Regions from separate parts of the Plantactinospora solaniradicis genome, predicted to be linked through region 1. Evidence: riboswitches for the same ligand, from Rfam matches in the RefSeq annotation. Region 1 holds a riboswitch; the other holds the start of a gene.
What was found. A riboswitch is a leader RNA that binds a small molecule or an ion and turns the genes downstream of it on or off. The one in region 1 is predicted to bind ZMP and ZTP.
Positions count from the first base shown of each region.

Region 1 (13,388 bases):
TGGAGTTGGGCAATCACCGAGAAGCCCAGCCGGACCTTCATCCCTGACGAGTAGTGCCGGACCGGAGTGTCGATGGCCTTCTCGATCTGCTCCCCGGCGAAGGCGATGATCTCGTCGAAGTGCCGCCGGAGGAAGCTCGGGCTCAGTCCGTGCAGCGAGCCGACCAGGTGGACGTTCTCCCGCCCGGTGAGGTCGTTGGAGAAGCCGGCCGAGAGTTCCAGCAGCGGTGCCACCGCACCGCGTACCCGGATCTCGCCCTCGTCGGGGATCAGCACCCCGGCGATCAGGCGCAGCAGCGTGCTCTTACCGGTGCCGTTGCGGCCGATGATGCCGACGGTGTCGCCCGAGGAGACGGCGAACGAGACGCCTCGCAGCGGCCAGAACACCCCGGCGGCGGGCTGCCGCCCACCCCGGTGGATGAACATCTCCCGCAGCCGCAGGTTGCGCCGCCGGTTCCGGACGAATCGGATACCCAGGTTGTCCGCCTCGATCATCGCCCCGCCCACTAGAGCTCCTTGAGTACGGCGGGTTCGAGCCGGCGGAACACCCACCAGCCGGCAAGCAGGACGAGCAGGCTGCCACCGGCGGCCACCCCGAGCAGCCGCGCGTCGGGAAACTCGTCCGGGTACCAGACCGCGTGGTGGAGCTGGAAGATCCCGACCAGCGGATTGAGCTCGTACACGATCTTGACCCAGTCGGGCATCGAGGATTCCCGTACCAGGGTCAGCGGATAGATGATCGGGGTGGCGTAGAAGAGGACCCGGGTGACCAGCCGCATCAGCCGTTCGATGTCCCGCATCAGCACGTTGAGCGAGGAGAGCAGCAGCGCGATGCCGATCAGCAGGGTCGCCTGGATCAGCACCGCGAGCGGGAGGGCGAGCAGCGAAACACCAAGATCGATCTTGCCGAGCGAGGCGTACACGATCGCGACGGCGGCCAGGATCGGCAGCCCGGCGACGTACTCGGCGAACCGGCCGGCGACCCTGCCGATCGGGAACACCTCGCGCGGCAGGTTCATCGTGGTGATCAGGCGGGCCTGCCCGGTGAGCGCGTTGGTGGCCTCGCCGATCGCCGAACTGGTCCACATCCAGGCGAAGATGCCGGTGATCAGGAACAGCGGGTACGAGTCGGCGGCGTCGCCGAGGTGCCGGTTGGTGGCCGACTTGTAGAGCAGTCCGAAGACGAAGAAGTAGATCGCGCCCATGCCGAGCGGCTCGATCAGCGACCAGAGGTAGCCCAGCACCGACTGCTGGTACTTCACGGCCAGGTCCCGCCGGACGAGCAGCCGGAGCGTGTTGCGGTGCGACCACACCGCCACCACGCCAGACGTCACAGCCGCCTCCCGCTCGTTCCGGTCGAGCCGCTCCGGCGCAGCCGCCGACGCGCAATAGGGTACCAGTCGGGAAAATCTCCAAAAAAGCGACTAACCGGACCCAGCGCCGGCTCCGGCTTCCGGCCGCGACCCACAACCCGACGACGGCCCAACGCTACCGGACGGCCGCCGACCCGCCATCCGCCAGACACCCGTCCGTCATCGATCATGAAGAGTCCGATGATCACGAAGAGTCCGCCCTGGCCAGGCACGGCCAGAGCGCGTCCAGGGCGGGCCGGGCGTTACGTGATCACGGGAGGAAGCCGGGTGGTGCGGGTCAGCATTCGATGACGTTGACGGCGAGACCGCCCCGGGCGGTCTCCTTGTACTTGACCTTCATGTCGGCGCCGGTCTCCCGCATCGTCTTGATCACCTTGTCCAGCGAAACCGCGTGCTCACCGTCGCCCCGCAGCGCCAGCCGGGTCGCCGTGATCGCCTTGATGCTGGCGACCGCGTTCCGCTCGATGCACGGGATCTGCACCAGCCCGCCGACCGGATCGCAGGTCAGGCCCAGGTTGTGCTCCATGCCGATCTCCGCCGCGTTCTCCACCTGGGCCGGCGTACCGCCCAGCGCCTCGGCCAGCCCGGCCGCCGCCATCGAGCAGGCGGAACCGACCTCGCCCTGGCAGCCCACCTCGGCACCGGAGATCGAGGCGTTCTCCTTGAACAGCACGCCGATCGCCGCCGCGGCGAGCAGGAACCGGACCACGCCGTCGTCCGACGCCGACGGCACGAACCGGGTGTAGTAGTGCAGCACCGCCGGAATGATCCCGGCCGCGCCGTTGGTCGGCGCGGTGACCACCCGGCCGCCGGCCGCGTTCTCCTCGTTGACCGCGAGCGCGAACAGCGTCACCCAGTCCATCACCCGGAGCGGGTCGGTGGCTCCCGGATCCGCCTCCAGGCCGCGTCGCAGCTCGGCCGCCCGGCGCCGGACCCGCAGCCCGCCCGGCAGCGTCCCGTCCCGCAGGCTGCCCCGGTCGACGCACTCCCGCATCACCCGCCAGATCTCCAGCAGGCCGGTACGGATCTCCGCCTCGCTCCGCCAGGACCGCTCGTTCGCAAGCATGATCCCGCTGATCGACAGCCCGGTCTCCGCGGTGAGAGCCAGCAGCTCGGCGCCGGTCGAGAACGGATACCGCACCCGGGTGGTGTCCGGCTTGATCCGGTCCGCGCCGGTCGCGGTCTCGTCCACCACGAACCCGCCGCCCACGGAGTAGTAGGTCCGGCTCCGCACGGGTTCACCCGCCGGGTCGTACGCGGTGAAGGTCATCCCGTTGGGATGGAACGGCAGCGACCGGCGGCGGTGCAGCACGAGATCGCGGTCGAGGTCGAAGTCGACGGCGTGCGCCCCCAGTACGGCCAGCCGGCCCGCCGCCCGGATCCCGGCCACCGTCTCGGCGACCCGGTCCGGGTCGACCGTCTCCGGCGCCTCGCCCAGCAACCCGAGCAGTACGGCCGGTCCACTTCCGTGTCCGTGCCCGGTCGCGCCGAGCGAGCCGAAGAGTTCGGCGTGCACCCGGGCGGTGCCGGCGAGCAGGCCATCGGCCTTGAGCCCGGCGGCGAACGTCCGGGCGGCGCGCATCGGACCGACGGTGTGTGAACTTGACGGACCGATTCCCACCGTGAACAGGTCGAAAGCGCTGATCATCGATATCCCTTCCGAGCCGGCGTCGTTGCCGGCTGTCGGCCCGGCGACTCCGCCGGTTCCCCCCAGCATCGCCTCTGAGCTGCCGATCGGCGAGCCTACCCGGAGTCGACGGGCAGGAATCCGGGGTGGCCCGCCCGGGTACCTACCTACGGGTACCGCATGTCCGGATCCACCTCCGGACCGAGGGCGCGCAGGCGTGGCGCTCCTACCGTTGAAAACAGCCGCCGTGGAACCCGATGTGGTGGAGTTCCGGCGCCGAGTGAGGAGACGACGATGAGTCGCAAGCTGACCCGCCCCCGGGACAACCGAATGATCGCCGGTGTCTGCGCCGGTCTGGCCCGCCGCTTCGGCATGTCCGCCGGGATGATGCGGTTGCTCTTCGTGCTGTCCGTTCTGCTGCCCGGCCCGCAGGTGGTCATCTACCTGGCGCTCTGGATCATCATGCCGTCGGAGTCCTCGCCGGTCGCCGAGTACCGGCACTGACCGAACATCGCCGAGTACCGGCACTGACCGAACGGAGTGCCGTCCAGGCCGGGGCCGGCCTGGACGGCGCCGCAGGACCTCGTCGGTTGTTACGGCTGGGTGTAGGTGACGGTCACCTTCTCGTAGCCGAGCGAGCGGAGCAGCCCCTCCAGCATCTTGCGGGTGTTCTCCTGGGCCCGCTCGGTCAGCCCGCTGCTCTTGGCCGAGTCCGCGATCTTCTGCTCGGCCTTCAGGTAGACCTCGCGCTGCCGGTTGGGGTCGCTGCCGAAGACCTCGCCGAGATGGTTGAGCACACCGCGCTTCTCGGCGAAGACGTAACTCCGCTCCAGGTCCAGATTGATCTCCCCGAGCTGTGGCGCCGGGAGCTTGATCTCCACCGACTTCCGGTCCGCCGACTCGACCACGGCCCCTTCGGCGATCTTTCCGAAGTCGACGTAGGAGTCGACGGTGCCCGCGCCGACGAACAGGGTGCGCTCACCGAGCAGGAACTCCGGAACGTACTTCCGGTTCTTCTCCAGGTCGACGACGACCTCGAAGTTGCCCTCCGCGGCGACGTACCGGCTGAGGTCCTGGATCGACTTCAACAGCGGCGGCTGGCTGCGGTCGGTCTCCTCCTTGGCGAAGGGGTTGCGCAGGTCGGGCAGGAGCCCGCTGACCTGCACGCCGAGCACCAGCACGACCGCCAGGCCGATGATCCCGGCCAGCAGGACCAGGCCCCGGCCCCGACCCCGGTTGCCGCCGCCGGTCGGCTCCGGCGCCGAGGCTTCCCGGTCGTCGTGCCGGTCGGCGTCGAACGGCTCCGTGCGCTCCGTCGTGCCACCCGCCCAGGGGTCGGCGGGGTCGGGTGTTGCCCGCCCCTTCGCGTAGCCGGGGTACTCACGAGTGGGCTGGTTGACATCGCCTTCTCGGGACATCCGCCCTCACCGTCCTTGTCTCCAGAAGTACCTGAATAGAACGGTACGGCCCGGGTACGACAGGCGCGAGTCGAGGCGTACCGGCCCGAAATGGACTCGTGTCCGCGCAGGTCAGCGAGGTGGTCCCGGGTACCGGCCGGGCTCGGGAGACCAGCCCGGACGACCCGCTCCCGGCGCCGGTTAGGCTTGCCCACGGCGGTACGCGACTGGCGGAAGGTGGAGCACCACCGGGAAGCGCGCCGCAGGCTCGACTCCGTCGCCGTACGCCTGGGTGCCGGGGCTCTTCCCACGTACCGGTGGAGGCCCCGTGACCAACCCCGACCCCGCACACACCGCCCGGCTGCTGCCCGGCGGCCCCGTCGCCGACGCGGTCTTCGCGGACGTGACCAGCCGGACCGCCGCGCTCCGCCGGGCCGGCGTCGTGCCGAGCCTGGCGACGATCCTGGTCGGCGACGACTCCGCCAGCGCCGGATACATCCGGATGAAGCAGCAGCGCGCCACCGAACTCGGCTTCGCCTCGCCGCACACCCACCTGGCCGGCACCGCCAGCCAGGTGGACCTGGTCCGGGCGATCACCGACTACAACGCCGACCCCCGGGTGCACGCCATCCTGGTCCAGCACCCGACGCCACCGCAGATCGACTACCCGGCGGCCATCTCGGCGATCGACCCGGACAAGGACGTCGACGGGCTGCACCCGGAGAACCTGGGCCGGCTCGCCACCGGGCAGCCCGGCCCGGTGCCGTGCACCCCCGCCGGCATCGAGGCGCTGCTCGCCTTCCACGAGATCCCGGTCGCCGGCCGCGACGTGGTGGTGCTCGGCCGGGGTACGACGCTCGGCCGTCCACTCTCGCTGCTGCTGAGCCAGAAGCGGCCCACCGCCGACGCGGCGGTGACCCTCGTGCACAGCGGCGTACCCGGCTGGGAGCGGCACACCCGGCGTGCCGACATCGTGGTCGCCGCCGTGGGCGTACCCGGAATCGTCCGGCCGGAACACCTGCGGCCCGGCACGGTCGCGATCGGCGGTGGGGTCCGGTACGCGGGCCGCCGGCTGCTGCCCGACCTCGACGAGACCTGCGCCGAGGTGGCCGGGGCGATCACGCCCCGGGTCGGCGGCGTCGGTCCGACCACGGTGGCGATGCTGTTCCGGAACGCCGTCGAACTCGCCGAACGGCTGACCGCCCGGTCAGCCTACTGACCGGGCGCCGGTGCAGGTCTGACCGGAAGGCCGACGGTGCACACCGGTGATGTGGCGGGCCACAGCCGATAGGTTCGATGCAGCGGATTGACGACGCTCGGCGTCTGGAGTCGACGACGCCCGGCGTCCGGCGTCCCGGAGGAGGACCTTGATGGCCCGTGCTGCGTTCGGCGACGCCGAGGAGTTCGCTCGGGCGCGGCTGGACGCGCTGCGGCGGTTCGCGTACCTGATCAGTGGTAGTGCCGCCGAGGCGGACGATCTGGCCCAGATCGCGGTGGTCGAGGTCTGGCAGCGGTGGCGCAAGGCCCGGGACAACCCCGAGGCGTACGCCCGGCAGGTCATCGTGACCCGCAACGTGAGCCGGTGGCGGCGGTCGCGCCGGGAGGTGCCGAGCGACGACGTGGACCACCGGCCCGACGATCCGGCCGGGGCCGTGGTGACCAACGGCGCGCTGTGGCAGGCGTTGCAGGAACTCGGCAAGCCCGAACGCACGGTCGTGGTGCTGCACGTGCTCTACCGGTACACGTTCAGCGAGATCGCGGCGATCTGTGGCGATCCACCGGGCACGGTTTCCAGCCGGTACGCGAGAGCCAGACGGGCCCTTCGGGCACATCTGGCGACCGCCCAGCCAGCGATTCGGAGCGTACGTGGCTGACAAGATCAGGTCTGTGGACGATCGGATGCTCGCCGAGGAGGTCGGCGCCACCCTCGCGGAGGCGCAGGCCGCGCTGCCACCGGCCGCCCCCGGTGCCATCACGACCATCCGCGAGCGCTACCGGCGGAGACGGCAGCGCGGCCGGCTCGCCAGCGCGGCGGTCGCGATCCTGGTCCTGACGGTGACCCTGACCGGGGCGCAACTGACCCGTGGCCGGGGACTGTCGCCGGCGCCACCGGCGGACAGCGGCACGGCGACGATCCGGGTGTGGGCCATCACGCCACCGAGCCAGGACTCGGCCCTGCGGCAACTGGTCGACCGGTACAACAGGTCGGCCGAGGTCCACGTCGAACTTCTCACCTTCGCCAACGACGACTACAAGGAGAAGCTGCGTACCTCGGTCGACTCGCCGGACGCCCCGGACGTCTTCGTCACCTGGGGCGGCGCCGCCCTCGCCCGACTCGCCCGCGACGGTCGGCTGGCCGACCTGACCGGGCCGCCGACCTCCGCCGGCAGGTTCCTGCCCAGTGCCCTGGCCGGCGGCATGGTCGACGGCCGGCAGTACGGACTGCCGATGAGCGGAACGCATCCGACCGTGCTCTTCTACAACAAGGACGTCTTCGCCCGGTCCGGGCTGACTCCGCCGCGCAGCTACGCCGAACTGCTATCCCTGGTGGACGCGTTCAAGGCCGACGGGATCACCCCGTTGGCGCTGGGCGGTGCCCAGGGATGGGCCGAGCTGATGTACGTGATGTACCTGGCCGAACGGATCGGCGGCCCCGGCACCACGGCCGACATCGTGCTCGGCAGACCGGGCGCCTGGTCGAAGCCCGCGGTGTCACAGGCGTTGCGGGATGCGCAGGACCTCGCGAAGCGGGGCGCGTTCGGCGACGACTTCTCCTCGCTCGGCTACGACGACGGCAGCGCACCTCGCCTGCTCGCCACCGGTCGGGCCGCGATGCAACTGATGGGGACCTGGGAGTACCCCACCCAACTCGCCCGGAACCCGGACTTCGTCCTCGGCGACGGGCTGGGCTGGGTGCCGTTCCCGGCCGTTGCCGGCGGGGCCGGGAACCCGGCGGACCTGGTCGGGATTCCGGCCAAGTACTTCTCGGTCACCGCCGGCAGCCGACACCGGCAGACCGCGATCGAGTTCGTCCAGGACGTCGCGGGCGACGCCTATCTCGACGATCTGGTCGCCGAGGGCGAGGTGCCCCCGGTCACCGACGCCGCCGACCGGCTGCGGGGTACGGACCACGCCGGATTCGCCACCTCGGTACACGAGTTGGTGGCGAAGGCCCCCTCGTACAGCCTGGCCTGGGATCAGGCGCTGGATCCGGCCACCGCGACGAGGTTGAACGCCAACCTGCAACGGCTGTTCAGATCGGAACTCACCCCGGAACAGTTCGCGGCGGCGATGACCGGCGACTAACAGGCTGTCGATGGACCATATAGCACCATCGACGCCGTTCGAGAAGGTTACGACCCCCTCCGAGAGATGTCGGATCTCCGACAGCGCGCCGTGCAGCAAAACGGTGCCCGGCTCGCGTTCCGGGGGAGATCCACGCGCACCCGTCCCCCCGTGCGTGACAAGGCCGGTCCCTCCGGCGACTGACTACGAACCACACCCGTGGAGGTTTCGAACGGATGAGAAAGCTTCGGATCGTTCTCGTCGGCGTACTGGCCGCCGGCTCCCTTTACTCGATCGGACCATCGACCGCCACCGCCGCGCCGACGAAGGTGACCGGCGGGACCGCCACAAAGGTGGCGACCGGCGGCAGCGTCGCCCACGTACCCCCGGCCCAGTCCACGGACCTGCCGCTGCGGACCCTGGCCAGGAAGCATGGCCTGGGCATCGGCACCGCGGTCGACATGGCCGCCCTGGAGGCCGACCCCCAGTACCGCTCCCTCGTTGCCCGGGAGTTCTCCGCGGTGACCGCCGAGAACGTGATGAAGTGGGAGTCGCTGGAGCCGACCCGAGGTGAATACAACTGGGGCCCGGCCGACGAGCTGGTCGACTTCGCCCGGCGCAACGGCCAGAAGGTGCACGGTCACACCCTGCTCTGGCACAGCCAGGCGCCCGCCTGGCTCAACGAGGGTGTCGCCGACGGCTCGATCAGCCCGGCCGAGCTGCGCACCATCGTCCGAGACCACATCACCACGGTGGTGAAGCACTTCCGGGGCAAGATCCGGGCCTGGGACGTGGTCAACGAGGCGTTCACCGACGGCGACAACCCGGTGCTGCGCGACACGATCTTCCGGCAGCACCTCGGCCCGAACTACATCGCCGACGCCCTGCGCTGGGCGCACGCGGCCGACCCGAACGCCAAGCTCTTCCTCAACGACTACGCGATCGACAACATCAACCCGAAGAGCACCGCCTACTACGAGTTGGCCAAGCAGCTGCTCAAGCAGCGGGCCCCGCTGCACGGCATGGGCTTCCAGGGCCACCTGGACCTCCAGTACCCGCTGCCGATCGACGCGCCGGAGAACCTGCGCCGGTTCGACAAGCTCGGCCTGCAGACGGCGTTCACCGAGGTGGACGTCCGGTTCGACCTGCCGGTCGACAACTGGAAGACGGCCGGACAGGTGGGTAGCTTCAACACCCTCCTGCAGGCGTGCCTGCTCACCCCGCGCTGCGTGATGTTCACCGTGTGGGGCTTCAGCGACAAGTACTCCTGGGTTCCCGGCTTCTTCGAGGGCCAGGGCTCGGCCACCCCGATGGACGAGAACTTCCAGCCCAAGCCGGCGTACCGGGGCCTGCAGCAGGTGCTCGCCGTCGCCTCGGATCCGAACAGCAGGCGCGGCTTCTGAGAAAGGGTCGGGAGCGGGCACCCGGCGATGCCCGTCCCCGACCACCAGCGGCCCGCCGTCGAGCCCCACCTGCTCGATGGCGGGCCGCACCCGTGTCACAAGCGTTAAAAAGGGGCCCTTCTTCTACAGAAAACGATAAGAAGGGGCCCTTCCTTCTCACTCGGGCTTGGCGGCGTCGGCATCGCCGCCCCGGCCGAGCAGGACCGCCGAGATGAGCTGGCGGAGGGCGACGATCACGGCGGCGCTGGCAAGATCGATCCAGCTCTGCGCGGCGGCGAGCCGGATCAGGCCGGCGGCGGTCAGCAGGTCGAGCAGCAGCCGGATCGCCGTCCGCCATGAGCCGGTCGTGAGCAGTGTCACGGCCGCGGATCCCAGTGCCAGTGCGGTGAGCAGGGTGCCCAGGGGTTTCATTGACGAGCCGCCGGGTCTCCGGGCTGTCGATCGGCCGCCGGGGAGTCGGGCTGTCGATCGGCCGCCGGGGAGTCGAGTTGGCGCTGTTCCGAACGGAGTTCCCGACCGAGGAAGTAGTTGAGCGCGGTCCGGATCGCGGCGATCGCGGCCAGCCGGCCGAGTTGCCCGAAGCTCGGCGACACGGCGGTACGCAGAATGTCCGCGGCGAGCTGGAACTCCAGCCCCAGCGTGAGGAACCGACCCAGCGACAGCCGGATCGGGGTGAACACGGCGGCGGAGCGGCGCCGGATCCCGGTCAGCACGAACCGGGCGGCCGTCCAGACCGCACCGATGAAGATCACCGCCGCACCCACCGCCTCGACGATGGTGACCAGTATCTGGACGACGCGGCCCAGCCACTCCTCGGGCAACGGGGCCCGGCCTACCTCGACCAGCGGGTCTGCGGCCGAGTCAACCGCTCGCCGTCGACGATCAGGTCGGTCCGCTCGTTGAAGAAGCACACCATCCCGGCGATGGGCTGCAACACGTGGCTGGGGAAGTCGTACGCCCAGGCGACGTCCTCGTGCGTGGCGCCGTCGGTCCGGACCGACCAGTAGTTGCTGGTCCTCCCCTTGTACGGGCAGGCCGTGATGGTGTCGGTGGAGATCAGCCGGCCGAGGTCCACCTCGGTACGGTTGAGGTAGTAGCGGACCGGCACGCCGGTCTCGAACACCAGCACGGGTGACGAGGTCTCGGCCAGGACCATACCGTCGAGTTCGACCCGTACGTGCCGGGTCGAGCGCAACGCCTCCACCCGGGTGTACGGATCCCGGGGATGGACGAAGACCTCCTCGTCCTCCTCGAACCAGGCGTCGAGGGCGTCCCACTCGAAGCGCACCATGTCCGGCAGTCCCTCGACGGACTTCTCGGTGTGCACCCGGACGACGCCCGGCCGGTAGGTGTCGCCGACCCGGAGACCGTACTGGCGGGCCGTTCCCCGGCTGTACTCCTGGACGTCGTGCTCGTCGACCAGCATCTCCTGGTTCACGTCCGTGAACGGGATGTAGTAGTGCGGATAGTGCGGCCACTCCCAGACGTACCGGGCGTCCGTGGTGTCCAGCACCCACTGGCCGTTGAGGATGGCGCGGATCCGGCGGGCCGCCGGCTCGACGTGGTCGATCGGAACGATCGTGCGTGGATAGTCGGTCACGGAGTTCTCCTGTCGCGATCAGGCGCCTTGCCGGACTCGATCGCGGTGACCTGCCCGATCCCGGAATCCGAACCGGTGATCAGCGCCGTCCTGCCGGAGAGGCGTCCGGTCATCAGGGTTCTCCTTCGGTCAGTGCCGCCTCGGGCGCGTCGGTGAGTTCCCACGCGGCGACGACGAGTCCGATGTGGGAGAACGCCTGCGGAAAGTTGCCGAGGTGCTCACCGGTGTCAGGATCGATCTGCTCGGCGAACAGCCCCAGGTCGTTCGCGGTAGCGGCGATCCGTTCGAACAGCGCGGCGGCCCGGTCCCGTTCGCCGGTCAGGACGAGACAGTGGACCAGCCAGAACGAGCAGAGCGTGAAGGCCGCCGGATCGGTGTCCCAACGCCGGAGCAGGCCATCGTGGGACAGCTGTTCCTCGATGAGCGCGATGGTGGCCCGCATCCGCTCGTCGGTGGCCGGTAGGAACCCGACGATCGGCATCAGCAGGACGCTGGCGTCGAGTTTGTCGGAGCCGAAGGCGCCGGTGTAGGCGCCGACCCCGGCGTTCCAGCCGTCCCGCAGGATCGTCTCCCGGGCCTCGTCGCGGGCCGCCGCCCAGCGGGCCAGGTCCGCGGCGTCCCCTAGCCGGTCACCGAACCGTATCGCCCGGTCCAGGGCGGTCCAGCAGAGGACCTTGGACGACAGGTAGTGCCGGTCGGCATCCCGCGACTCCCACATCCCGGCGTCCGGATCCCGCCAACTCGTTGCCGCCTGGTCGGCGAGTGCACGCAGCAGGTCGCGTATCTCCGGCGACATCGGGTCGAGGTAGTCCCGCAGCTGCCAGGCCGCGTCCATCACCTCACCGAGTACGTCGAGCTGGCGCTGCCGCCACGCCTCGTTCCCGACCCGGACCGGCGAGCTGTCCGCGTAGCCGCCCAGCGTCTCGATCCGTCGCTCGGTCAGGTCCCGCTCGCCCTCGACCCCGAACATGACGGGCACCGGCTCACCGTCGACCTGTCCGACCGCCGAGGCCACCCAGCCGAACAGCCGGTTCGCCTCGTCCGGGCAGGCCGCGACCCAGAGCGCCCGTAGCGTCAGGCTGAAGTCGCGCAGCCAGGCGTACCGGTAGTCGTAGTTGCGGTCCCCGCCGATCCGTTCCGGTAGCGAGGTCGTCGCCGCGGCGACGACCGCGCCGCTCGCCTGGTACGTGAGCCCCTGCAACACCAGGACGTTGTGCCGGACCAGCTCCGGATAGCGTCCCGGGTAGGTGTGCAGGTTCGCCCAGGACCGCCAGCCCTCGACGGTGTCGCCGAGCGGGTCCCGGTCGTCGAGCCCGGCCGGCGGCCCGTCGTGGTACGTCGGCCGGTGCGCGAGGACGAACGTCTTCCGCTCTCCCGGGCCGACCGTGAACCGGGCGGCCGCCTCGCCGTCGGAGCAGGTCAGTGGCACCGGTGCGGTCATCGTCAGGCTGGACGGCCCCGCCGTCGCGACGACTGTTCCGTCCTGCGGGACGAGGTAGGCGGTGCGGCGGCCGTACTCGAGCCGGGGGTAGTAGGACATCGTCATCGCCACCGTGCCCGATCCGCCCTCCACCACGCGGACCAGCACTCCCGGGGATCGCCGGCCGATCTCGTGTCCCCGCGAGCCGGGTTCCAGCACGAGTCCGTCGGTCACCGACGCCTCCCCGTACGCGGTGGTGAAGACCGTACGCAGCACGAGCGAGTCGGACAGGTATTCGCGCCGGACCTCGAAATCGTCGGTCGGCCGGATCCACCAGTGCCCGCCCCTGGAGTCCAGCAACCGGCAGAACACGGAGGGCGCGTCGAAGCGCTCCGGGCACCACCAGTCGATCGAGCCCTTCCGGTCGACCAACGCCGCGCTGCGCCCGTCGGCCAGCAGGCCGTAGTCGGCGATGGCGGCGTTTCCCACACGAGGGGCTACCCCTGGCCGGTGGATCTAATCCCAGCGTGCCGCCCGTGCCCACCGGATCCGGCTGGCCGGCGGCCGGCTTGACAACGAGAACTTAGGCCAGGCTAACCTAATTCTGGTCGAGGGGCCTGGCCGCTCGGCGCCGATCGGTCAGTCAACACTCGCTGCCCGAGCATCAGTCAACACTCGCCCGAGCATCAGTCAACACTCGCCCGAGCGTCAGCCAACGCTCGCCCGGGCGTCAGCCAACGCTCGCCCGGGCGTCAGTCGAGGAGCCCCACGCCATGCCCCAGCACCAGCACCTCACCCGCCGGAACCTGCTCGGCGCGGCCGGCGTACTCGGCCTCGGCGCCCTGCTCAGCGCGTGCGGACAGGACGACTCCGGCGCCCGCCCGGCCAACGACGGCGCCTGGAGCTTCACCGACGACCGCGGCCAGACGGCGTCCACGGCCAGCCGGCCGCGACGGGTCGTCGCGTTCGTCGGCACCGCCGCCGCGCTGTACGACTTCGGCGTCACCGACCAGCTCGTCGGCGTCTTCGGCCCGACCAGGCTGGCCGACGGCCGCCCCGACGTGCAGGCCGGCAACCTGGACGTCGGCAAGGTCGAGGTGATCGGCAACACCTGGGGCGAGTTCAACATCGAGAAGTACGTCTCGCTCAGGCCCGAGCTGCTGGTCACGCACGAGTACGAGAAGAACTCCCTCTGGTACGTGCCGGACGAGAGCAGGGACAGGATCACTCCGCTGGCGCCCACCGTCGCCCTGGTGGCCTCCCGGGCACCGCTGGACAGGGTGA
Region 1 is NZ_JBHSPR010000017.1:108,127-121,514, forward strand. It holds gene ACFP2T_RS20160 (ABC transporter ATP-binding protein) at 1-494, opposite strand, end outside; gene ACFP2T_RS20165 (ABC transporter permease) at 506-1,333, opposite strand; gene ACFP2T_RS20170 (L-serine ammonia-lyase) at 1,650-3,020, opposite strand; gene ACFP2T_RS20175 (PspC domain-containing protein) at 3,294-3,503, shown strand; gene ACFP2T_RS20180 (DUF4230 domain-containing protein) at 3,593-4,417, opposite strand; ZMP/ZTP riboswitch at 4,610-4,697, shown strand; gene ACFP2T_RS20185 (bifunctional 5,10-methylenetetrahydrofolate dehydrogenase/5,10-methenyltetrahydrofolate cyclohydrolase) at 4,725-5,615, shown strand; gene ACFP2T_RS20190 (sigma-70 family RNA polymerase sigma factor) at 5,767-6,270, shown strand; gene ACFP2T_RS20195 (ABC transporter substrate-binding protein) at 6,263-7,702, shown strand; gene ACFP2T_RS20200 (endo-1,4-beta-xylanase) at 7,918-9,084, shown strand; gene ACFP2T_RS20205 (hypothetical protein) at 9,241-9,495, opposite strand; gene ACFP2T_RS20210 (DUF1622 domain-containing protein) at 9,492-9,905, opposite strand; gene ACFP2T_RS20215 (DUF427 domain-containing protein) at 9,917-10,684, opposite strand; partial or broken gene ACFP2T_RS20220 (short-chain dehydrogenase) at 10,720-10,797, opposite strand; gene ACFP2T_RS20225 (glycoside hydrolase family 15 protein) at 10,797-12,593, opposite strand; gene ACFP2T_RS20230 (ABC transporter substrate-binding protein) at 12,878-13,388, shown strand, end outside.

Region 2 (17,099 bases), on a different contig from region 1:
GCCGAACGGCCGGGACCTCGCATGCGCCAGTCTTGCTCTGTGTCTCTTCGTGGCACCACGCGTGTGCGGGCCGGGTCTCCGACGGCTCACCGCCGGCCGAGCCTGGCCTGGGTCGGCGGCCAACCGATCAACGGTCGGGGTTCGCGCCTCGGGGAGCACCGCCACCGAGGGCCCCTCACCGCCGCGTTGGGGGGCTCGCTCCGGTTTGATTTACATAATGTACATTATCGACTTGACGCATGGGACGAGTTCACCCAGGTGGGAGAACTCGTCGACAGCCTGACGGCTCAGCGTCGCTCCTGGATGCGGATCAGGTTGCCCGCGGGATCGCGGAAGGCGCAGTCGCGAACGCCGTACGGCTGGTCGGTCGGTTCCTGCACGACCTCGGCATTACTCGCCTGCACCCGCTCGAAGGCGCCGTCGAGGTCGGCCGTGGCCAGGAGGATGCCGGCATAGGTGCCCTTGGCCATCATCTCGACGATGGTGCGGCGCTCGTCGTCGGTGATGCCGGGATCGACTCCCGGCGGATGCAGGACGATGGACGTGCCGGGCTGGTCGGCGGGGCCGACCGTGATCCAGCGCATGCCTTCGTATCCGACGTCGCCGCGGACCTCGAAGCCGAGGGTGTCGCGGTAGAAGGCCAGGGCCGCTTCCGGGTCGTTGTGCGGGAGGAAGCTCGAGTAGATGGTGATGTTCATGGTGGTCAGGCTAGTTTCGGCTCGGTGACCCGCACTTCTCGATTCCTGATGGGTCTGGTCACCTGTTTCGCCAGGCACGCCGGCATCCCCGCCGTCGCGCGGGCCGTCTGGGTCCGGAAGGTGCTGGGCGGCACGCCGACCAGTTCGGTGAAGCGGGTGCTGAACGTGCCCAGCGACGAGCAGCCGACCGCGAAGCAGACCTCGGTGACGCTGAGGTCGCCACGACGCAGCAGCGCCATCGCGCGCTCGATGCGCCGGGTCATGAGATAGGAGTACGGCGATTCGCCGTAGGCGCGCCGGAACTCGCGGCTGAGGTGTCCCCCCGACATGTGCACGCCTCGGGCGAGCGCCTCGACGTCCAGCGGCTGGGCGTACTCCCGGTCGATCCGGTCGCGGACGCGGCGTAGCCGCGCGAGGTCGCGCAGCTGGTGCGCGGTGGCGGGACTGCTGGTCACCTGCGAAATCGTGCCATGCCGTGGCGGGGTTGCCTAGCGTCGACGTGGTGTTCCACGGGTTCTCCGGTCCTGCCGAGCCTCGGTGCCACTAGCCAAATTTGGCTAGCTGGATGGTACGCTGCGGGCGCAGGTAGCCAAATTTAGCTAGTGAGGAGACCGATCCATGTCGACGGTGACGCCGTACGTGATGGTGGACAGCGCGAATGCCTTCGGTGAGTTCATCAAGAGCGCCTTCGGCGCCGAGTTGTCCAACGTCGTCCCGCTGCCCACGGATCCCGAACGGGTGATACACGCCGAGGCGCGGATCGGCACCAGTGTGCTGTTCTTCGCCGACTCGGGACCCGACGGCGGCCGATGCCTGCGCTCACCCACCGAGCCGGTGCACATCCAACTGTGGACCACCGTGCCCGACGCCGAAGCGGCGTACCAGCGGGCGGTTGCCGCCGGCGCCAGGTCGGCCATGGAGGTCACGCCCCAGGACGACGGCAGTCGGATGGGTGGCTTCGTCGACCCGTTCGGCACACTGTGGTGGGTCAGCACCCCCGGCTGACGATCGGTTCGACAGACAGGGACGCACATGTCGGCGGTTCGACTTCTCGTGCTCGGCGCGGTGCGCCGGCGTGGCCGGGCACACGGCTACCAGGTGCGCGCCGACCTGGAGTCCTGGGGCGCGCACGAGTGGTCGAGCGCCACCTCGGGTTCCGTCTACCACGCGCTCAAGGCGATGACCGGACAGGGTCTGCTGCTGGTACACGAGACCACGCCGAGCGCGGCGGGCGGGCCGCCGCGGATGGAGTACGAGGTGACCGAGGCGGGCGAGCAGGCGTACTTCGCTATGTTGCGCGACGCGCTGTCCAGCCGTGATCCGCGGCTGGACCTGCTCGCCGCCGCGGTGGGTCTGATCGATGACCTCCCCCGGTCCCAGGCCGTCGACCTGCTCCGGCGGCGGGCCCAGGCGATGGACGAGTGGCGGGCGAGCATCGCCACGCATCTGCCGCCGGACACCGCTCTGGAGACCTGGGGGCCGGTCGGCGAGGTCATCGGGTTGTGGCTGCACACCGCCGAGAGCCGGGCGGAGTGGACCCATCGGCTGATCGGGCGGCTGGAGGACGGTGCGTACCGGATGGCCGACGAGAACTGAGACGGTCGTCCGGCGGGTGGTGCTCGGCCGGCGGTAGGCGACGTGGTCCCTACAAGCCGCCGGCCACCTTGAGCACGGTTCCGCTGGTGTACGAGGCGGCGTCGCCGAGTAGCCAGACGATCGCGGCGGCGACCTCGTCGGCCCGTCCGGGACGGCCGAGCGGGATGCGGCCGGCGGCCTGCTGGGCCCGGTCGGGTACGCCGGAGACGGCGTGGATCTCGGTGTCGATGATGCCGGGTGAGACTCCGTTGACCCGGATCCGGGGCGCCAGTTCCTTGGCGAGGCCGATGGTCAGGGTGTCGGTGGCGGCCTTGACGGCGGCGTAGTGCACGTATTCGCCGGGGCTGCCGAGGGTGGCCGCGACCGAGGAGACGTTGACGATGGCGCCGCCGTCGCCGAGCCGTCGGGCGGCCTGCTGGGCGCAGAGGACGTAGCCGACGAGGTTGACGTCGACGACCCGGCGCAGGTCGGTCAGGGTCAGGTCGACGAAGGGCCCGATCGGGCTGGTGACACCGGCGTTGTTCACCAGGCCGGTCAGCTCGCCCAGGTTCCCGGCCGCGTCGAACAGGTGGCCGACCTGGTCGGGGTCGGTGGTGTCGGCGCGTACCGCGATGCCCTGTCGTCCGGCGGCGTGGACGTCCCGGAGTACCGCCTCGGCGGCCTGGGCGTCGCGGCGGTAGCAGAATGCCACGTCGTGTCCGGCGGCGGCGAGTTGCCGGACTGTCGCGGCGCCGATTCCACGGCCGCCGCCGGTCACCACCGTTACCGGGGCCACTGTCATCTCCTCGTTCCTTCCCCGGGTTCTTGCCAGGGGTTTTGCGGTCCCACCAGGAGGCGATCCTGCCAGGTCGGGCGCTGGGCGGGTGGTCGGCTGCCTGTGGGGGCGCTCACAGCGGCCGACGTGGTGCGCCTCGGGGCGCGGGGCTCGTCGTCGGTTCCGAGGTTTCTGTTGATCTCGATCCGGTGTGTCCGTCTCGACGTTGTCGGGCCGGCCTGGTAGTAAGTCAGGAATCAAACAGGTGTACGGAAGAGGGATCTGATGGCTGCCGCGCGTACTGCCGACCAGGGGTTGTCCACCGAGGAGTTGCAGCACATCAGGGACGCGTTGGCGGGCGGCCGTAAGCCGAAGGTGGTGTTCACCGAGGCGGCGGGGCAGATTGCCGGCCAGCTCGGCCAGGTGGTCGAGCTGACCGATCCGGCGGTGTCCGAGGAGTGGGTGGTGGTCCGGTTCGGCCGGGACGAGTTGCCCTTCTCCCCCACCGATCTGGCTGTCGCGCCCCGTGGCGCGACGACGCGGCGGGTCGCGGCCAGGTCGGAGCCGGTGCCGGAGTCGGCGCCGGAGCCAGAATTCAAGATCGTCAGGGAGCCCGTTCCGGCCCCCCGCGAGGAGGCAGTAGTGACCGAAGTGGACACTCCCCCGGCTCCGTCGGTGGACGCCGAGGCCAAGCCGGCGCGTCGGCCGGCGAAGGCGGCGAAGCCGAAGGGACCGGCGGGGCTGACCGTCACCCTGACGTATGCCGAGGGTGAGTGGACGTTGGCGGCGACCCAGGGGACGAAGTCGCTGGCGAAGCCGTACGTGATCAAGCCGGCCGAGGCGTTGAAGATGGTGGGCCTGATCGATGTTCCGGGCGTGCACGAGGCGGTGGAGCAGATCATGTCGGTGGAGCGCCGGGAGGCCGAGCAGCAGGCCGAGAAGTTGCGGGCCGAGCTGGCCGAGATAGAGGCGCGGTTGGCCGAGCTGCGCGACGCGGGCTGACCCCGTTCCGGCGCGGGCCGCGTGCCGTCGGGTGCTGTCGGGCCCTGCGGTGCGCGGCGTGGCGGGTCGCGGGGTACGGGCCGGGTTGGTAGGCTCGCCCCGGACCGTGACTGGCGCGCTGGGATGGGGTCAACCATCGGGAAGCGGTCCCGTCGAGTGACGTGTGCCGAGCGCCTGGGCCGAATTCTCTTCCCGCCCAGGAGGTCTGGTGGCCAGTCAATTGTCCGAGCTCAGCACCGAGTCTGTCGCGTTCCGTTCGGCTCTGGACGTGGTGCGCTCGGTGGAGCCGCGGGTGGCCGACGCGATCGGCGCGGAACTCGCCGACCAGCGTGAGTCGCTGAAGTTGATCGCCTCGGAGAACTACGCCTCGCCGGCGGTGCTGCTGGCGATGGGTAACTGGTTCAGCGACAAGTACGCGGAGGGAACGGTCGGTCGGCGGTTCTACGCCGGTTGTCGCAACGTCGACACGGTGGAGTCGATCGCCGCCGAGCACGCGCGGGAGTTGTTCGGCGCGGCGCACGCGTACGTGCAGCCGCACTCGGGGATCGACGCGAACCTGGTCGCGTTCTGGGCCGTGCTGGCGGACCGGGTCGAGGTTCCGGCGTTGGCTCGGGCCGGGGTCCGGCAGGTCAACGATCTGACCGAGCAGGACTGGGCGGTGTTGCGGCGGGAACTCGGCGACCAGCGGATGCTGGGCATGTCGTTGGACGCGGGTGGGCATCTCACGCACGGCTTCCGGCCGAACATCTCCGGCAAGATGTTCGATCAGCGCAGCTACGGTACGGATCCGGTGACCGGCCTGCTCGACTACGACGAGGTGCGGCGGATCGCCCGGGAGTTCCGGCCGCTGATCCTGATGGCCGGCTACTCGGCGTACCCGAGGCGGGTGAACTTCCGGCTGATGCGGGAGATCGCCGACGAGGTGGGTGCGACGTTCATGGTTGACATGGCGCACTTCGCCGGCCTGGTGGCGGGGAAGGTGTTCACCGGTGACTTCGATCCGGTGCCGCACGCGCACATCGTGACCACGACCACGCACAAGTCGCTGCGTGGGCCGCGCGGCGGGATGGTGTTGTGTGGGCCGGAGTTGGCCGCGCAGGTGGATCGGGGCTGCCCGATGGTGCTCGGTGGACCGTTGCCGCATGTGATGGCGGCGAAGGCGGTCGCGTTGGCGGAGGCGCGGCGGCCGGACTTCCAGGCGTACGCGGGTCGGGTGGTGGAGAACGCGGCGGCGCTGGCGGAGGGGTTGTCGCGGCGGGGCGCGAGTCTGGTCACCGGTGGTACGGACAACCATCTCCTGCTCGTGGACGTGTCGGGGTACGGCCTGACGGGGCGGCAGGCGGAGGCGGCGCTGCTGGATGCGGGCATCGTGACGAACCGCAACTCGGTGCCCCGGGACCCGAACGGTGCCTGGTACACGTCGGGGGTCCGGCTCGGTACTCCGGCGCTGACCAGCCGGGGGCTCGGTGTCGCCGAAATGGACGAGGTGGCCGGGCTGGTCCACACGGTGCTGGCCGGTACCCGGCCGGAGGCCGGACCGGACGGTGTCGCGTCGAAGGCACGGTACCGGCTCGACCGGGCGGTGGCGGACCGGGTGGCGGGTCGGGCGGCAGATCTGCTCGCGAACCACCCGCTGTACCCGACGATCGATCTGGGCTGACGCCGGTCGGTCCTGGCGGTACGGCGAGCCGCGGCGGCGGCACGACAAGCGGGCTCGGTAGCACCATCGACCGGGCCCGCTCGTCGTCGTGGTGCCGGGGCTCACCGTCCTCCATGGCCCCGGAACAGTCCGACGCCCCCGGAACAGTTCGGCGGCCCGGGATCAGTCCGGCGGTAACCCGCATCGCCTCCGGCGGTGTCTTAGTGGGCGACGAGACCGGGAGGCGGGATGCGAGACTCGCGTGGCGCGGAGTTCGACGACTTCGTCCGGACGAGGTCGGTGACGCTGTTGCGGGTCGCCTACCTGCTGACGGGAGACCGACACGAGGCGGAAGACCTGCTCCAGGAGGTGTTGGAGCAGGTCTACGTGCACTGGCGTCGGGTCCGGACCGTGCCGGAGGCGTACGCCCGGCGTGCCCTGATCAACCGGGCGGCGAGCCGTTGGCGTCGACGGGCCCGGCGCCCGGAGCGGGCGCTGGGTGACCTCGACCCGTCCGCGCCGGACGGCACCGAGAACGTGCTGCTCCGGGAGTTGGTCGTCGCGGCGCTGCGGGCGCTGCCGCACCGGCAGCGGGCGGCGGTGGTGCTCCGCTTCCTGGAGGACCTGTCGGTTGCCGACGTCGCCGCCGCGCTCGACTGTTCCGAGGGTGCGGTGAAGAGCCATACGGCGCGGGGGTTGGCGCGGTTGCGTGCCGCACTGGCCGGGTCAGGTCTCGTTCTGCCCGTCTCCAACGATTCCGGGAGTTCACGATGACGATGAGTGACGGCGATGTGCGGGTCGTCCTGCAGCGCGCGACGGATCATCTGACCGGCCCGCCGGGCCTGCTCGACGAGGTACGCCAGGGTGGGCGGCGACGGGTCGTACGCCGCCGCAGCGTTCTCGCCGCCGGCCTGGCGGTGGCCGCGGCGGCGTCGGTGGGCGGGGTGTTGCGGCACTCCGGCGGCCGGGACCGGCTCGAGTTCGCCTCGCCGCTGTTCGACCAGCCGACCCGGGGCGACCTGGCCGGTAACGAGCTGCATCGGAGGCGGGTGCTGGAGGTGTGGCGGCGGCGCCTGGCCCGGGTCGACGGTGGGGTGGCCGGTGACCCGCACCTGGTGTGGGCCGGCACCACTCCGGCCGGCGCGGCCGCGTACGTCATCCAGCGCAGCGCCGAGAACCCGGTGGTGACGGAGCCGGCCGGTGACCGCCTGGTCGCGTTCGCGGCGTTCGTCAAGGCGCGCGAGGACCGGCTTGAGGTGATGACGGTGGAGGGGGTCACCGATGCCGGGATGGACGGCAATTCGCAGGCGGCGCTGCTCGGCGACGGTGACGACGTGCTGCTGGTGTTGGACGACGGACGGCCGGTGGAGTTCTCGCCGGAGCTGTGGTTCGCCGCCGACGGGAAGGTCCGGCGGACGTTCCGGCCGGTGGTGTTCCAGGACGGGGCCGCGCTGCTGGAGTTGCCGCCGCAGCGTGGGAAGGTCACGTTCGCGCTGTCCCGTACTCCGGTCAGCCAGCGCAATTCGCTGCACGTCAGCGGCACCTCGGAGATCCTGTTTCCGGATGGCCGGGATCGGCCGGAGCCGACCCGGCTCGTCCACACCCTGTCCGGGGCGGGCGTGGTGTGGGGGGACGATCCCGAGGCGGAGGTTCGGCGGTACGTCGACGAGTCGGGTGCGCTCGCCGAGTACCAGGACGCGGTCGGTTTGCACCGGGCGGGCAGCGGGCCGGTGCTGACGGTGTACGGCGTCAGCCCGGACGGCCGGCGTCTGCTGCTGGAGACGATCCAGTACGACGACTATCCGGCGCGGGCGGTGGTGCTGCTCGGGCCGGTCGGGTCGCCGCTGCGGGTGGTGGCCAGCCGGGTGGTCGACTGGAATGCGACGGTGCCGGTGTGGCTGCCGCTGCCGGACGGGCTCGGAACGCTGGTCGCCGCCGAGGGCGCGGCGTTCGGTTACCGCCTTCAGGGCGGGCCGTGGCAGGACGCCGGCCGGGATGCCGCGCTGCTGCCGGCCGGCGCGGTCGAGTTCCGGCTGACGTCTCGGAACGGGCTGGTCAGCACGGTTCCGCTCCGCTGACCGGCCCGTTGCGTTGACCGGCCCGTTCCGTTGGCGTCCGTCCCGTTGGCCGTCGGACGGTGTGCGATGTGCCGGGTTGTGGCTGCCGACATACCGGTCGGGGGTGTGTCGGCAGCGTGGGCACCCCGGACGGTGCGGCGTCAGCTGGGGCTGGTCTGGGCCGATGCGTCGGCGAGGCGTTCCCGCGCCTCGGTGAGGTCCTCTTCGGTCGGGGCGTCGTCCTGGGTCAGGGTGAGCCGCCAGTAGCCGGTGAAGTCGATCGACTGTCTGGGGAGCTGGCGGTCGTGCAGCAGGTGCCGGCGGAGGGTGCGTACGGTGCCGGATTCGCCGGCGAGCCAGACGAAGACGGAGCCGGGTGGGAAGTCCGCGCCGCGTACGGCGTCGATCAGCAGGGTGCTGTGTCCGGCCGGGATGTCGCCGCGGTGCAGCCAGCGCAGGGTGACGTCGCCCCGGGTGTCGAACCGCTGCTCCTCGGCCGGGTCGCGAACCTCGACGAAGGCGAGCACGCGGGCACCCTCCGGCAGTGCCTCGATGATGGTGCCGATCGCCGGAAGTGCCGCCTCGTCGCCGGCCAGCAGCATCCAGTCGGTGCTGCCGATCGGGATGGGGCGGGCGAACACCGGTGAGGGGCCGAACATCGCGAGGGTGTCGCCGGGGCTTGCGTGCAGCGCCCATCGGGTGGCCGGTCCGGCGTCGTCGTGCATGGCGAAGTCGATGTCGATCAGGGTGCCCTGTGGATGGTGGGCCCGGATGGTGTAGCTGCGGGTCCATGGTCGTTCGGGTTCGGGGATCGCGGTGAACGACTCGTACCAGCGGTAGAGGTCGGGTCCGGGTTCGGGCATCCGGGGCCGGGACTGGCCAGGTCGGGGAAAATAGAGTTTGACCTGTTGGTCGGGTCCGTCGAGGTGGAGATCGGCCAGGTCGTCGCCGGTGAAGGTGACCCGGGCCATGTGCGGCGTGATCCGCTGTACGTCGGCGACCCGGATGTACCGGATCGGTAGCTGCGCCATCGAGCCCTCCGAAGGGTGTGGGAGCGGGATAGGTGGTCATGCCCTCTGTGGGCCAACAGATTCAATTGTTTCATTGAATCGCCCGTTGAGACTTTGCATGATCGACTACCCGTGCGGTGTGTTCGGCGCCGTAGAAAGCTTCAAGCCGGGCGCCAACCGCCGGAGGACCGGGGCGCCGCCGTCAGCCCGGGATGTTGGCGACCCCGATCCGCTTCCGGAACACCCAGTAGGTCCAACCCTGGTAGGCGAGCACGAGCGGGGCGAAGACGACCGCCACCCAGGTCATGACCTTGAGGGAGTAGGCACCGGAGGCCGCGTTGGCCACGGTCAGCGTGCCGGCCGGATCGGTGGTGGAGGGCAGCACGTTCGGGAACAGGGCGGCGAACAGGGTCGCCACGGTCAGTCCGATCGCTGCGGCGGTGCCGACGAAGGCCCAGCCCTCCCGGCGTACCCGGGTGGCGGCCAGGGCGCCGACCAGCGCGACGGCGGCACCGGCGGCGAGCCCGACGGCGGCCGGAGTGTGCCGGATCGTCAGGGTGATCGCCAGGAAGGTGCCGGCGAGCAGTGCGGTAGCCAGTGCGCTACGGGCGGCGAGCCGGCCGGCGCGGTCCCGGACCTCGCCGGTGGTCTTCAGGGCGAGGAAGACGGCGCCGTGGGTGACGAAGAGCGCGGCGGTGGTCGCGCCACCGAGCAGGGCGTACGGGCTGAGCAGGTCGAGCAGGCCGCCCGCGTAGTCGTGGTCGGCGGCGAGCGGCACCCCGCGCAGAAGGTTGGCGACGACGATCCCCCACAGCACGGCGGGGAGCAGGGAGCCGAGGAAGATCGCAGCGTCCCAGCGGGCCTTCCAGGCGGCATCGGCGCGCTTGTGCCGGTACTCGAAGGCGACCCCGCGGAAGATCAGCGCGAGGAGGATCAGCAGGAGTGGCAGGTAGAAGCCGGAGAGGAGGGTGGCGTACCAGCCGGGAAAGGCGGCGAAGAGGCCACCGACGGCGGTGATCAGCCAGACCTCGTTGCCGTCCCAGACCGGGCCGATGGTGTTGATCAGAACGCGTCGTTCCCGATCGTCGCGGCCGAGTACGGGCAGCAGGATCCCGACGCCGAAGTCGAAGCCCTCCAGGATGAAGTAGCCGGTGAAGAGCGCGGCGATGAGCAGGAACCAGACGGTGGGCAGGTCCACGGTGGACTCTCCGGTCGGGTCGGTCGGTGGCGGGTGGTCGGTCGGGTCGGCGATCAGTTCGCGGACGTCGGTGGTCAGTAGGCGAACGCGAGCGGTCTGTTCTCGTCGTCGGTGCCCGGGTCGGGTTCCGGAGCCGGCTCGACGTCGGGCAGACCCGCCTTGGCGTAGCGCAGCAGCAGCCGGACCTCGACGACGGCCAGCGTGGCGTAGACGAGGGTGAAGGCGGTGAACGAGGTGAGTACCTCGGGCAGGGAGACGCTGCGGGACACACCGTCGCGGGTGAGCATCTCGCCGAAGACGACCCAGGGCTGCCGGCCCATCTCGGTGAAGATCCAGCCGAAGCAGTTGGCGGCCAGCGGCAGGACGGGCATGACCAGGCCGGCCCGGAACAGCCAGCGTGAGGTCGGGGTACGGCCTCGGCGTTGGGCCCAGAGCACCCAGAGCGCGACCGCGGCGGCGGCCAGCCCGAAGCCGATCATGAACCGGAAGCTCCAGTAGGTGACCGGGATGATCGGCGTGTAGCCGCCGGGGCCGTACTGGCTGACGTACTGGGCCTGGAGGTCGTTGATCCCGCGGACCTGGCCGTTCGGGTCGCCGGTACCGAGGATGGAGAGCAGGTAGGGGACCTTGATCGCGAACAGTTCGCGGCTGCCGTCGAGGCTGCCGACGGTGAGCACGGAGAACGAGGCGGGCGCCTCGGTGGTGTAGAGCGCTTCGGCGGCGGCCATTTTCATCGGCTGCACCTCCGTCATGATCTTGCCCTGCTGGTCGCCGCTGATCACGACGGCGACCGCGGCGGCGAGGGTGACCCACGCACCGAACCGCGCGGCGAACCGGAACGCCGCCCGGTCCTCCCCCGCCCTCGTGCTCTCCGGGCTCGTGCTCTCCGGGCTCGTGGTGTCCGGGCTCGTCTTCTTCTCGGCCGGGTCCTCGGCGGGGCGCCGGAGGTGCCAGAGCGCGATCGACACCATCAGTGCACCGGCGACCAGGAAACAGCCGGCGAGGGTGTGCGGGAAGGTGACCAGGGTGACCTTGTTGGTGAGTACCGCGACGATGTCGGTGAGTTCGGCCCGGCCGGTGTCGGGGTCGATCCGGTAGCCGACCGGGTTCTGCATCCACGAGTTCGCGGCCAGGATGAAGTACGCGCTCAGGGTCGAGCCGAGTGCGGCGGCCCAGATGGTGGCCAGGTGTACGCGCCGGGGCAACCGGTCCCAGCCGAAGATCCACAGCCCGAGGAAGGTGGATTCGAGGAAGAACGCGAGAAGGGCCTCGATCGCCAGCGGAGCGCCGAAGACGTCCCCGACGAACCGGGAGTAGTCGCTCCAGTTCATCCCGAACTGGAACTCCTGCACGATGCCGGTGACCACGCCCATCGCGAAGTTGATCAGAAACAGCTTGCCGTAGAACTTGGTCAACCGCAGGTAGCGCGGATCTCCGGTGCGGTGCCAGCGGGTCTGCAGGACGGCGACGAGCACCGAGAGCCCGATGGTCAGTGGCACGAAGAGGAAGTGGTAGACGGTGGTGACACCGAACTGCCATCGGGCGACGTCGAGCGCGTCCACGCGAACCCCCAGGTGTTTACTACGCGACGTAGTAAATACTACCTGCCGTCGTAGACGACGGCGCTGGGAGGTCGATCACGTTACGAGGCGTCGTTCCACTCTGACGGTGTCCGGAGTACGACGCCCCGCCGCACCGGACCACCCGCGACGTGCGACGATCAACCGCTGATGGACACCACCACCACCGCCACCGAGCCGTGGCGCGCCCCTCGCTTCTGGCTGTTCCTCCAGGTGGTCGCTCGGGGCGTCGTCGGACTGGTCGCCCGGCTCCGGGTCACCGGTGACGTGCCGGACGAACTGCGCCACGGGCCGCTGATCCTCGCGGCCAACCACATCAACCCGTTCGACCCGGTCGTGCTGACCGCCGCGTGCCGGGTACGCCGGATCGCGCCCCGGATCATGGCGACCGGCGGGGTGTTCCGGGCCCCGATCGTCGGCGCCGCCATGCGACACAGCGGGCACATCCGGGTCGACCGGCGTACCCCGACCGTCGGCCAGGCCCTCGAGCACGCGGCGGCGGCGGTCGCCCGGGGCTCCGTCGTCCTGGTGTACCCGGAGGGCCGGATGGGGCTCGACCCCGGCATGTGGCCCGAGCGGGGAAAGACCGGAACCGCCCGGCTCGCCTTCGCCAGCGGCGCCACGGTCGTACCGGTGGCGCAGTGGGGGGCGCACGAGATACTGCCGTACACCGCGCCCCGTGGACTGCTGCCGGCACTCGGCCGGGCACTGGTCCGACGCCCGGTGATCCGGGTGCACTTCGGCCCGCCGGTCGACCTCGGCGAAATCGATCCGCTCGGGCCGGGAGCCGCTGCGCGGGCCACCGAGGCGATTATCGAGGCGCTCACCGCCACGCTGGTGCCGCTGCGCCCCGACGAGCCGGACCTTCCCCGGTACGTCGACCCGACCCGACCCACCGAAACCCGACGCCAGCACCGACGGAGCCGCCCGAACGGCGCCGACGGCAACTGAACCCACCCGGACAACAGCGGCTCTGGAAGCACGGCGGCTCTGGGAGTATGGGGCTCTCGGAGCACGACGGCTCAGGGTGCGACCGGTGATCGGTCGCCGGGCACCCATTCGACACTGGCGCCCGGTAGCCCGGCCAGCCAGGCGTCGGCGACTTCGGCGATGCGGTGCGGATCCGGTGGCGCCTGACCGAGCCCGATCGCGTACCGGGTCACCCCGGATCCGTTCTCGTACGGCCGGGGCCAGGCGTGCGCGTCCGGTGCTCCGGCCCGCTCCAGATCGGTGAGCAGAGCGCGTATCCGACCCCGGACCCGGCCCAGCGTCACCGTGGATGCCTCGCCCCGGACCGCCCGTACGGTCAGCACCGCCCATGCCGCATGCCGCTGCCGCAGCGGTGGAGGCGCCAGCAGGTCCGGCCGGGAACCGGGCCTCGACCCGGCCGCCTCGACGCGTTCCCACCCGCTGTGGAACTCCCGGATCAGCAGGTCCCGTCCGCCGGTACCGACCTGCGCCGTGCAGGACCGGACCGGCGCGGTCGGCGTCAGGATCCGGATGGACGACGGAGTGTCGGTGTCCGGAGGGCCCGGCCGCAGCGTGACCGGTCGACGCCAGTCCCAGGTGGCCCATTCGGCGAAGAAGTGCCGGAGCAGGTCGGCCCGGGGCAGATCACCGGCGTCGCACACCGTTCGCGCCGCCAGCACCGTCCAGGCAAGGCCGGGCAACCCGCCGAACGGCGCGGAGTCCAGACCACGCGCCCACGCCCACGCCTTCACCTGCCGGACCAGCCCGAGAAAGGCGGAACGACGTGAGTCCACCGCGGCGAGCACCGCGTCCGCGTCGCTGACCGCACTCAGGGCGATCGCCGCGGCCTCTTCCAGTTCGGCCCGCCGGGCCACGGCGACACCCGCCGGGACGTCAGCGGTAGGCACGACGACCAGATCGACGTCGAGGTCCTCGACCAGTAACCGAAGCCCCGGCACGCGGGCACCGACCACCTGGCGTACTCCGGTCGCCGTCGGCAGCGCCACGCGCACCCGCGTCTCGACCGACGACAGGTCGACCTGTCCGGGCACCGCCAGAACCAGGTCCAGGTCGGCACCGGCCAGCGCAGAGCCGATACGTCGGGAGCCGACGACGTGTACCGCCACCTCCGGTAGCGCCGCCCTGAGCCGACGTACGACCCGGCGGGCGAGGACGATCCGGTGCCGCTCCCCTGCCGCCGGGAACCCGTTCCACCGCCCGGTCAGTCGTTCCGGCAGAAACGAGTTTGCGGGCTGGGTCGGACGCCGGACGAAGGACCGATCGGCATCGGTCGGATCCGGATGCTGGAGGATGCGCCCGTCTCCGCCGGTCGGGTCCTCTCCGACGGTGACCTCCACGACAACGCCGTAGTGGTCCGAGATGAACAGCCCGTCCGGAGTGGCCGGGGCGTCGCCCAGGATCGCCGTGCCCCCGGCCCGCAGTCTGGCACCCCGCAACAGCACCCGGTCCAGTCGGGCCGGGCTGCCGGAGAGCGTGGAGACGGCGGCCAGTGGATTGACCCGTGGATCGAACGTCGCCATGACGTCGTCGGGACCGCGCGCCTCGGACCAGGCGTCACGCAGGCCGGGGAGGACGGCCGGGCCGATCCCGCCGTCGTTGAAGTCGCCGAGCAGGATCACGTCACCGGCGATCCCGCCCAGCACCTTGGCGAGCCGGGCCAGTTCGGTCTCGCGCCGGGCGGCGCCGCGCTCGGCGTGGTCGCTGGTGAGATGCGTACCCGCCACCACGACCGGTCCGGCGGCGGTCTGCACCGTGATGGCCGCGACGGCCTTGTGCGGGCCGAGGACGTGCCGCCCCGCCTCCCGGACCGGCAGACGGCTGAGCAGCAGCAGGCCGGTGTCGTCGACGTCCCGGCCCGCCGGGTCGGTGCCGAGGGCGTAGGCGGAGCGGACCCAACCGGCCCGCAGCAGGAGGTCGAGCAGTCCCGCCTCGACCTCCTGCAGGGCGATGACGTCCGCGTCGGCCCGCTCCAGTGCCCGCAGCAGCAGCGGCCTTCGTCGGGCCGTGTCGATCCGATCGCCGTCGTAGCGGTCCCACAGGACGTTCCAGGTCAGTACGCGCAGCCGTACCGCCGCCGCCGGACCGGTCGTGGTGGCTGCCGGGATGACGGCGTCGTGCCAGCCGACGAGCGGATCCCACCGGAACGGCGTACCGGCGGTGAAGAACGGTGCGCGGAGACGGCGCGGATCCCGGACCCGGCCGGCCGACGACGAGTCGATCCGGTCCAGCCCTGTCGACCGGTCCCAGACCACCTCACCGTCCGCCTCGATGAACAGGACCCGGTGCCATGGGACGTCGCCGCCGGGTACGAACGCGGGCAGCGGCACGCGGGCGGGGCCGGGCCCCCGGACGGTCACCCCGAGCACGAAGCGGGCCGGATCGAACCGGGGATCCCAGCGGATCCGGTGGTAGATCTCCTCGCTGGTCCGCATCCTGCGGTCATCCCCTCACCGGAGGCGGCGGCGGCGCGCCGGACGGTGAACCGCTGGCAACCGACCACGTTCCGGCCTCGCGCGGCCGAACGTCGGCGAGGACGTCGCCAGCGTCGTCGACGGCCCAGTCCTGCGGGTCGACGGCCCAGGCTTCCAGGTCGTCGGACAGGGTCCCGGCGACGTCGGCGACGGTTCCCTCCGCTCCGATGTACCAGGTGCGGTGCGCCTCCCCCGGATACGGCGGCCAGAATCGACGGAGTTGGGCGGCGAGCACCTCCGACGGCACCGGATGGGCCCGGCCGGCGTTGCGCCGGACGAGGACGTCCTCCGGAACCAGCAGCACGGCGTGCGTGGTCAACGCGTCCCGTCGGCGGGCCACGGCGTGCACCAGGGAACGCTGCTGCCGGTTCAGGCCCGTGGCGTCCCAGACGGTCGTCCCGCCGTCGGCGAGTCGCCGGTCGAGCCGGTGCAGGCCCTCCCGGAGGACGGCCGCGTTCGCGCGCTGGTCGGCGCGCGAACCCCGGGCCTGTCGCAGGTCGTCCAGGGACACGACGCCGTCGACGCCGGGAAGGCTACGGGCGACGGTGCTCTTTCCGCTGCCGGACGGCCCCACGAGCATGACGAGGCGGGGGAAGTCCCCGGACCGCCACCGCCAACTCGCCGCAGGTGCCTCGCCGGGTGTGCGGATCCGGCCCTGCGCGTACGCCTCCCGGGTCTCGGCCCAGCACCGGTCCGCCACGTCCGGAGCGTGGTCACGCAGTGCCGACCGCAGTTCCGCCCGCAGCGGCTCCAGCGGCGCCACCCCGAGCAGGTCGGCCTCGTCGGCATGCAGCTCCGACCAGGCGACCTCCTCGCGCGCCCGCACCGCGGTCCCGTCGGTACGGCCGGCGAGTACCGCGACGGCGACCGCGTGCAGGACCGCGAGATCGGCCGCGACGGCCAGCCGGACCAGACCGGCCCGACGCTCCTCGTCGGGAAACCGCCGCTGCAGGCCGGGGTACAGGCCGACGAGATCGGCCACCCGCCGCGCCAGCGGCATCCCGACCGGCGACACCAGCCGGGATGCCAGCCACGTCCGGGGGCTGCCGTGGAACAGTGCGGCCAGCACACCGGCGAGCCGGAGATCGCCGGCCCGGCCCAGCAGCGCGAGTCGCGCGCTGACGTCGGCCACCGCCGCCTCGGCACGGTCGACGGCCACCGCCCCGGTGCCGGTGGTGCCGTCGACCGCGACGCCGTTCACTGTGCCGCCGTCGACCGTGGTGCCGTTCACTGTGCCGCCGTCGACCGTGAAGCCGTCGATGGCGGCCCCGCCGATCCTGACGGTGTCGTCGTCGACAATGGTCGGCTCGATGGCGCCGGGACGGCTGGCCGTCCGCAGGTCGGTGCCCGTCATCCCGGTAGCGGCCAGCAGCCGCGGTACGTCCACGGTGCCACCGGACCGGACCTCCCAGAGCGGGGCGAGCGGTCCGAGGCCGTTCTCCACCACCGGGGCGAGCATCCAGTGTTCGTCCGTGCGCACGTGGTGTCGCCGTACCCACTTGGCGACGCGCCGGCCGAACTCGTGCTGGGGAAACCCGGCGACGGTCCGCACCACGTACCCCTCCTGGCGGGCCGGGTCCAGCCGCAGCGTACGCAGGATCCGTTCGTCGAAGGTGCCCCGCCACAGCACGGGCGGAACCGGAAGGCCCAATCCCCGGGTGAACCGCACCGTCCGGTCCCAGTCCAGGCAACGGTCGCCGGCCCAGACCGAGAAGGCGTAGAACCAGCTTTCCAGATTGTGATACCCGATCGAGTGCCGGGCATAGACGTTCTCCCCGCAGATCCGCCACCCCGACGGCACCCCGGCGGCGATCCTGCCGTGCAGGGCCTTGATCCAGGCGCGGGACGGGTGGTGCGCCGAGTCGAGGGAGCGGGCGTGCAGTCCGTCCCGGTACAGCGTGGTGTTCTCCCCGTCGAGTTTCTCGGTGACCACGACCTCCCGGCCCAGCAGCCCCGCCAGGCCGCTGACCCGCAGGTCGTCCGGGGCAACCCCCGCCGACCATGGCAGGTGGGGGGTGCGGGGGTAGGGCACTCGCATGATCCGCTTCCGTGACGACGTGGCGATCGGGAACGGTACGCAACTCCGGCAGCCCCGAACCACCCA
Region 2 is NZ_JBHSPR010000039.1:52,831-69,929, reverse strand. It holds gene ACFP2T_RS34030 (VOC family protein) at 288-698, opposite strand; gene ACFP2T_RS34025 (helix-turn-helix transcriptional regulator) at 704-1,153, opposite strand; gene ACFP2T_RS34020 (VOC family protein) at 1,317-1,703, shown strand; gene ACFP2T_RS34015 (PadR family transcriptional regulator) at 1,731-2,294, shown strand; gene ACFP2T_RS34010 (SDR family oxidoreductase) at 2,344-3,069, opposite strand; gene ACFP2T_RS34005 (hypothetical protein) at 3,334-4,050, shown strand; ZMP/ZTP riboswitch at 4,147-4,237, shown strand; gene ACFP2T_RS34000 (glycine hydroxymethyltransferase) at 4,256-5,710, shown strand; gene ACFP2T_RS33995 (SigE family RNA polymerase sigma factor) at 5,939-6,463, shown strand; gene ACFP2T_RS33990 (hypothetical protein) at 6,460-7,767, shown strand; gene ACFP2T_RS33985 (siderophore-interacting protein) at 7,908-8,777, opposite strand; gene cydB (cytochrome d ubiquinol oxidase subunit II) at 8,959-9,954, opposite strand; gene ACFP2T_RS33975 (cytochrome ubiquinol oxidase subunit I) at 10,029-11,516, opposite strand; gene ACFP2T_RS33970 (lysophospholipid acyltransferase family protein) at 11,685-12,485, shown strand; gene ACFP2T_RS33965 (poly(A) polymerase) at 12,557-14,956, opposite strand; gene ACFP2T_RS33960 (RNA ligase family protein) at 14,964-17,033, opposite strand.
Region 2: another riboswitch for ZMP and ZTP. It lies ahead of ACFP2T_RS34000 (glycine hydroxymethyltransferase); the one in region 1 lies ahead of ACFP2T_RS20185 (bifunctional 5,10-methylenetetrahydrofolate dehydrogenase/5,10-methenyltetrahydrofolate cyclohydrolase).